2 regions of the Pseudonocardia sp. T1-2H genome follow, and region 2 is predicted to be linked to the other one. Evidence: riboswitches for the same ligand, from Rfam matches in the RefSeq annotation. Region 2 holds a riboswitch; the other holds the start of a gene.
What was found. A riboswitch is a leader RNA that binds a small molecule or an ion and turns the genes downstream of it on or off. The one in region 2 is predicted to bind glycine.
Positions count from the first base shown of each region.

Region 1: another riboswitch for glycine. It lies ahead of gcvP (aminomethyl-transferring glycine dehydrogenase); the one in region 2 lies ahead of gcvT (glycine cleavage system aminomethyltransferase GcvT).

Region 1 covers NZ_JBBPCL010000001.1:3,104,759-3,108,155, reverse strand. Annotated here, with positions in the region: gene gcvP (aminomethyl-transferring glycine dehydrogenase) at 1-1,869, opposite strand, end outside; glycine riboswitch at 2,042-2,144, opposite strand; gene WBK50_RS35150 (YiaA/YiaB family inner membrane protein) at 2,274-2,558, shown strand; gene WBK50_RS15425 (MerR family transcriptional regulator) at 2,461-3,039, opposite strand; gene WBK50_RS15420 (bifunctional nuclease family protein) at 3,249-3,397, opposite strand, start outside.
Region 2 covers NZ_JBBPCL010000001.1:1,087,236-1,090,632, reverse strand. Annotated here, with positions in the region: gene WBK50_RS05530 (NAD(P)H-hydrate dehydratase) at 1-338, shown strand, start outside; gene WBK50_RS05525 (acyl carrier protein) at 654-893, opposite strand; gene WBK50_RS05520 (STAS domain-containing protein) at 1,032-1,409, opposite strand; glycine riboswitch at 1,730-1,818, shown strand; glycine riboswitch at 1,819-1,914, shown strand; gene gcvT (glycine cleavage system aminomethyltransferase GcvT) at 1,972-3,072, shown strand; gene gcvH (glycine cleavage system protein GcvH) at 3,086-3,397, shown strand, end outside.

The DNA of each region.
Region 1 (3,397 bases), 2.0 Mb from region 2:
GACCCGCATCCCGGCCATGACGGCGGACGCAGCGTTGGTCCCGTGCGCGCTGGACGGGATGAGGCAGACCGTCCGTTGGTCGTCGCCGCGGGAGCGGTGGTAGGCCGCGATCGCGAGCAGCCCGGCGAGCTCGCCCTGGCTGCCGGCGTTGGGCTGCACCGAGACCGCGGCGTACCCGGTCAGCTCCGCGAGCCAGCGCTCCAGCTGCGCGATGAGCTCGAGCGAGCCCTCGGTGTCCGCCTTCGGAGCGAACGGGTGCAGGTCCGCGAACTCGGGCCAGGTGATCGGCTCCATCTCCGCGGCGGCGTTGAGCTTCATCGTGCAGGAGCCCAGCGGGATCATGGTCCGGTCCAGCGCGAGGTCCGCGTCGGCGAGGCGGCGCAGCCAGCGCATCAGCGAGGTCTCGGAGCGGAACTCGTGGAACGTCGGGTGGGTCAGGTACCCGGACTCGCGGACCAGCGACGACGGCAGCGCGTCCACCGTGCCCGCGTCGAGCGCCGCGACGTCCGCGACGGTCACGCCGAACGCCTGCCACACCAAGGTCAGGTGCGCGACCGTGGTGACCTCGGAGCAGGAGACGCCCACCTCGTCGTCGGAGATCAGGCGCAGCGCGAGGCCGGCGTCGTGCGCGGCCGCCACGACATCCGCGGCGCGGCCGGGTACCGACGCGACGACGGTGTCGAAGAACCCGTCGTGCACGACGTCGACGCCGCCGTCCCGCAGGCCGCCGGCCAGCACCGACGCCATCCGGTGGGCCCGCAGCGCGATCCGCTTGAGCCCCTCCGGGCCGTGGTAGACGGCGTAGCAGGCCGCGACGACGGCGAGCAGCACCTGCGCGGTGCAGATGTTCGACGTCGCCTTCTCCCGGCGGATGTGCTGCTCCCGGGTCTGCAGGGCGAGCCGCAGCGCGGGGTTGCCGTCCGCGTCCCGGGAGACGCCGACGAGCCGGCCGGGCAGCTGGCGTGCGAACTGCTGCTGCACCGACAGGTAGCCCGCGTGCGGCCCGCCGAAGCCCAGCGGGACGCCGAAGCGCTGCGTGGTGCCGACGGCCGCGTCCGCGCCGAGCTCCCCGGGCGGGGTGAGCAGGGTGAGACCGAGCAGGTCCGCCGCGACGGCGACGAGCGCGCCCCTCGCGTGGGCCTCCTCGATCAACGCCCGCGGGTCCACGACCTGCCCGGAGGCGCCCGGGTAGGAGAGGAGCAGGCCGTAGAGCTCGCCCTCCGGCAGACCGCCGGAGAGGTCCGCGACCACCAGCTCGATCCCCAGCGGGACGGCGCGGGTGCGCAGGACCTCGATCGTCTGCGGCAGGGTGTCCGCGTCCACCACGAACCGCGGGCTCTTCGACTTCCCCGCCCGGCGCAGCAGGGTCATCGCCTCGGCGGCGGCCGTGGCCTCGTCGAGCAGGGAGGCGCCGGCGACGGGGAGCCCGGTGAGGTCCGCGACCATCGTCTGGAAGGCGAGCAGCGCCTCGAGCCGGCCCTGGCTGATCTCCGGCTGGTAGGGCGTGTAGGCCGTGTACCAGGCGGGGTTCTCCAGCACATGCCGCCGGATGACCGGCGGGGTGAGCGTCCCCGAGTAGCCGAGACCGATCATCGGGACGGTCACGGTGTTGCGGGCGGCGATCCCGCGGAGCTCGGCGAGCATGTCCGTCTCCGACGCCGGGGCGGGGATCGTCGTGGCGACGGCCTCGGTGTCCCGGATGCTGGGCGGGAGGGCACGGTCCGCCAGGTCCTCGAGGGATCCTGCGCCGATCGCGTCGAGCATGCGGGCGAGCTCGGCCGGGCGGGGCCCGATGTGCCGGTCGACGAACGGGGTGCTCTCCTCGAGCGCGAAGAGGGCCGGTGCGGACGGCGATACGGGGTCGGTCACAGGACGGCCTCCGGGGGCGGGACGGTGGGGCAGGACGACTACGGGCGTGCTGCCCTCCCCCTCTGTCGATCCCCGGATACCCGGGGGCCTGAGAGATTCACCCCGGCTGAGCAGGGCTTTCCCCGTCGGCGGAGGCCGGTCGCGGACGACCGGCATCGCTTTCCAGAGGCGTCTCGCCCACGCGGTCCGGGTGCCTGAGAGGTTCCGGGGAGGATTTGCTCCTTCGGCGCCCTGCTCCGGAGTGCTCCGGGCCGGGTCTCTCCCGCGCGGGATCGGCGACTACGGGATCAGCTTAACGGCAACTCCCGTAGTTCCACCGAGGATCACCGGGCGGATTCTCGACACAGTTCCGGGCATGACGAGCACAGGGCAGAGTTCCCGCGGCATCGTGTACCTGCCCGTGGGTGCGCGGTTTCCTGGGCATCGCGGTGCTGTACGTGACGACGTCCGCGTTCACGCCGGCGAAGTGCGTCCGCGACAAGCAGGAGAGCCTGACGGTGGTGAACCGTGTCGAGCAGGCGAGACTGGAGAAGCTGCCGGCCGAACACGACCCGTTCCGCAACGCGGACGCGATCGAGGGGCCGCGGTTCGTTACGAGATGGCGCGGCGGGCCCGGCGGCGGGAGAGCTCGTCCTCGGGCGTCTCGTCGACCGTGCCACCGTCCGCACGCTCGACCGGGAAGTCCTTGATCGAGCCGCTGATCTCGCGCATCGCGCCGGAGACCGCGATCCCGAAGACCCCCTGGCCGCCCTGCAGGAGGTCCACGACCTCCTCCGGCGAGGCGCACTCGTACACGGTGGTGCCGTCGCTGAAGAGCGTGATGCCGGCGAGATCTCTTATCCCGCGGCGCCGCAGGTGTTCCACGGCGACCCGGATGTTCTGCAGGGACACACCGGCGTCGAGCAGTCGCTTGACGACCTTCAGGACGAGGACGTCCTTGAAGGAGTAGAGCCGCTGGCTGCCGGAACCGGCCGCACCCCGGATGGAGGGCACGACGAGCCCGGTGCGGGCCCAGTAGTCCAACTGGCGGTAGGTGATGCCGACGACCTGACAGGCCGTGGGACCGCGGAACCCGACCAGCTGGTCCGGCATCCCGTCGAGCCCCTCACCGACCAGCGGGTCCGGGAAGAGCTCGCCCTGTCCGGGGGCGTCTGAGGACGACCCGTCCACGGCACTCCTTCCCCGGTCGCGGCGACCGGGGAAGGATCCCCGCGCCGACGACCACCGCCTCGATGATGTCTCCGCCGACGGTAAGCGGCCGCACGCCCAGGGTCAACGTGCCACGCCGCCACCGGTCCTGCTCCCCCGGCGTGTCGTCGATCAACACCTGATCGCCGCACCCCGGGGGTCCCGCGCTCCTTCGACGAGGGTCCGGGGACTCAGCCCGGCTGGGCTCCCCGGAAGTCCTCCGGGGACACGGAGTCGAGGAACTCGCGGAACTTCTCGACCTCGTCCTCCTGCTCGTCCGGGATCACCAGACCGGCCTCGGCCAGCACGCTCTCGTCCGCGTGGATCGGCACGCCGACCC
Region 2 (3,397 bases):
GCGTGCAGGGCTCCCGCCCGCGGGAATCCCGGCACGTCCGCGGAACCGACGACAGGGGGAGCACCATGTCCACACGAGTCACGACCCAGGCGGCGGTCACCACCGCCCTCGCGGACGTCGACTTCCCGGCGGACAAGGACGCGCTGCTCGCGACGGCCGAGCACAACGGCGCCGACGAGGCCACCATCCGCGCCTTGCGCGGCGTCCCGCCCGTCGAGTACCGGTCCCTCGGGGAGGTGCTCTCGTCCGTCGAGATCAATGCCCCCGACCCGTCGGAGCGGCCGGCGCCGCCGGTCAACCCGATCGAGCAGGAGCTCGGCGAGAACCGGGGCAGCTGACGCCCGATCCGGTGGTGCGGCCGGCCGAATGATCGCCACGCGGCGCGGGTACCCGGGGGACATGCACGACGTGGACCGCAACGACGACGTCCGGGCCGAGGACCGGCCCCGGCAGGACCGCCCCCGGAGCCCGAGCGGCCGGACGAGCAGGGCGAGGACGCCGCGGAACGGGCCGCCCGGGACCTGGCCATCGCGAACAACTGCTCGCCGCCGCGGCCCGGTGACCCCGACTTCTAGCGGGAGCGCGAGGCCCGCCGTGGACGGGGACGGCCGGGCGGCCCGGCCGTCCCCGTCCACGGTTCAGGCCCTCGACGATCAGGCCTTGCCTCCGGTGTCCTCCTTCGGCTCCAGCTTGCGCAGGAACTCGTGGCACCGTGCGGCCCGGTCGGAGTCCTCCTTCATGACCTGCTCGAAGAAGGAGGCGACGTCCTCGTACCCGCCGTTGCGGGCGTCCCGGACGTACTGGCCGTAGTCGTGGCCGGCCTTGAGGGAGTGGTACTGGACGGACACGAGGTCGTAGATCACGTCGCTGAAGCCCGTCTCACCTGTGGCCACGGGTCATCACCTCGTCGGTCGTGGGTTCCGGACGAGGGCGGCTACCCGCCGCGGGCGCGACGAACCGCCGTCGCCGGCTCGTCCTACCCGGATGGCCGAGTCACGGGGTCTCCACCACCGGTGCGTCGCCCCCCGGGGCTACGGCCGGAGATCGCCCACGCGTTCCGGCAGCACGGCGTCGAGCAGACGCTCGGCGTTCAGCAGGACGAGGACCCGGCGGACGTGGGGGCTGACCTCGACCAGGACGAGCCCTCCGTGCAGGCGCCGGCACCGTCGTTCGAGGTCGTCGAGCACGCGGAGGGCCTGCACCCCGAAGAAGTCCACGTAGGTCAGGTCGAGCGCGAGGTGGCGGGCACCGTCGGCCAGCAGCCCGTCCAGGGTCGCGACCAGAGCCGGCGCACTGGCGAGGTCGATGTCACCGGTCAGGTCCAGGCCGGTCCAGCCCGCGGACCGCCACACCACGACCCACAGGCCACGGCAGTCGACGACGTCCGGGACGTCACGGATCTCGTTCATCGAACTCCTGCCGCTCCCGTGGACGATTCGATGCGTCTCGGCGGCCGATGGGCCGGAACAGTGGAGGCGCATCCGGGCGGAACGCCCGCACGCCGTACTGGCGGGGCTGTGTTCCCAACCTCGGCGGCGAGAGTACGCACCGCAGCGGGATGCCGCCACCTCCCCGTGCCGGGCGACAGCGCTGCCGCTGCGCGGGGGACCCTGCCGTCCCCGCGGGCCGGTTCCTGAGAAGCCCGCCACGCCGCACTCCCGTGCCGGGCCGAACCCCGGTACGGTTCGCCCAGATCACGACCGCAGGCCCCACAACTGCATACGCCGCTCGAATCCCAGCGGGAGATCTGGTTCGTTCCAGAGCCGTAGGAGCAATCCTCCCCGGAAAACTCTCAGGCCGCCGTACCGCTGGGGCGAGGCAACTCTGGAAAGCGTCCGCCCTCGGGTGGACCACCGACGGGGCAAGCGGGAACGATCCGCGGAATCTCTCAGGTCCCATGACAGAGCGGGGAGACGCCGCACCATCGTCGCCCGCCCGTCCACCGTCGTTCCGCCACCCCGGAGAGCGCGTATGCCCCCCGTAGAGACCCCACTCGCCGCCGAACACGCCGCCCTCGGGGCGTCGTTCACGGACTTCGCCGGCTGGCGGATGCCCGTCCGCTACAGCAGCGACCTCGCCGAGCACCACGCCGTCCGCAAGGCCGCCGGGCTCTTCGACCTCTCCCACATGGGCGAGGTCGAGTTCACCGGGCCGCAGGCGGCCGCCGCGCTGGACCACGCCCTGGCCGGGGCGCTGTCGAAGGTGAAGGTCGGGCGGGCCAAGTACTCGCTGCTCTGCGCCCCGGACGGCGGCGTGCTCGACGACCTCGTCGTCTACCGGCTGGGCGAGGAGCACTTCCTCGTGGTCGTCAACGCCGCCAACGCCGCGCAGGACGCGGCCGAGCTGATCCGCCGCGCCCGGGGCTTCGACGTCGCGGTCGTCGACCGGTCCGCGGAGACGGCGCTGATCGCGGTGCAGGGACCGGCGTCGCCGGAGATCCTGCGCGCGCTCGCCGACCCCGCCGCCGCCGAGGTCGTCGACACCGTGAAGTACTACGCGGCCGAGCCCGCGACGATCGCCGGGATCGACGTCCTGCTCGCGCGCACCGGCTACACCGGCGAGGACGGCTTCGAGCTCTACGTGCCGAACGCGTCGGCGCCCGCCCTCTGGCGCGCGCTGCTGGAGGCGGGTGCGCCGCACGGCCTCGTGCCCGCCGGGCTCGCCTGCCGGGACACGCTGCGCCTCGAGGCCGGGATGGCCCTCTACGGTCACGAGCTCACCACCGCGACGGACCCGTTCGCCGCAGGCCTGCGCCGGATCGTCGCGCTGGACAAGGACTTCGTGGGCCGCGACGCGCTCGCCGCACTGGCCGCGAAGGAGCCGGCGCGCACGCTCGTCGGGCTCACCGGGACCGGCCGCCGGGCCGGCCGGGCGGGCTCCGCCGTGCTCGGCCCGGACGGCTCCGCCGTCGGCGAGGTGACGTCCGGGGTGCTCTCGCCGACCCTCGGCGTCCCGATCGCCCTGGCCTACGTCGACGCCGCGCTCACCGAGCCCGGCACCGAGCTCGCGGTCGACGTCCGCGGGCGCAGCCAGCCCTACACCGTCGCTCCCCTCCCCTTCTACCGCCGCTGACCCGGAGGCCCCCGTGAACCTTCCCGCCGACCTCTCCTACACCACCGACCACGAGTGGATCGCGATCGCACCCGGCGCCGGAACACCCGCCGGCGAGGTCCGGATCGGGCTCTCCGCCGTCGCCGTCGAGGCCCTCGGCGAGATCGTGTTCGTCGAGCTCCCCGAGCCGGGCACCGAGCTGACCGCCGGCGAGCCCTGCGGCGAGGTCGAGTCCACCAAGTCCGTGTCCGAGCTCTTCAGTCCGGCCACCGGCACGGTTGTCACCGTGAACACAGCACTCGCCGACAACCCCGCTCTCGTGGGCGAGGACCCTTACGGTGAGGGT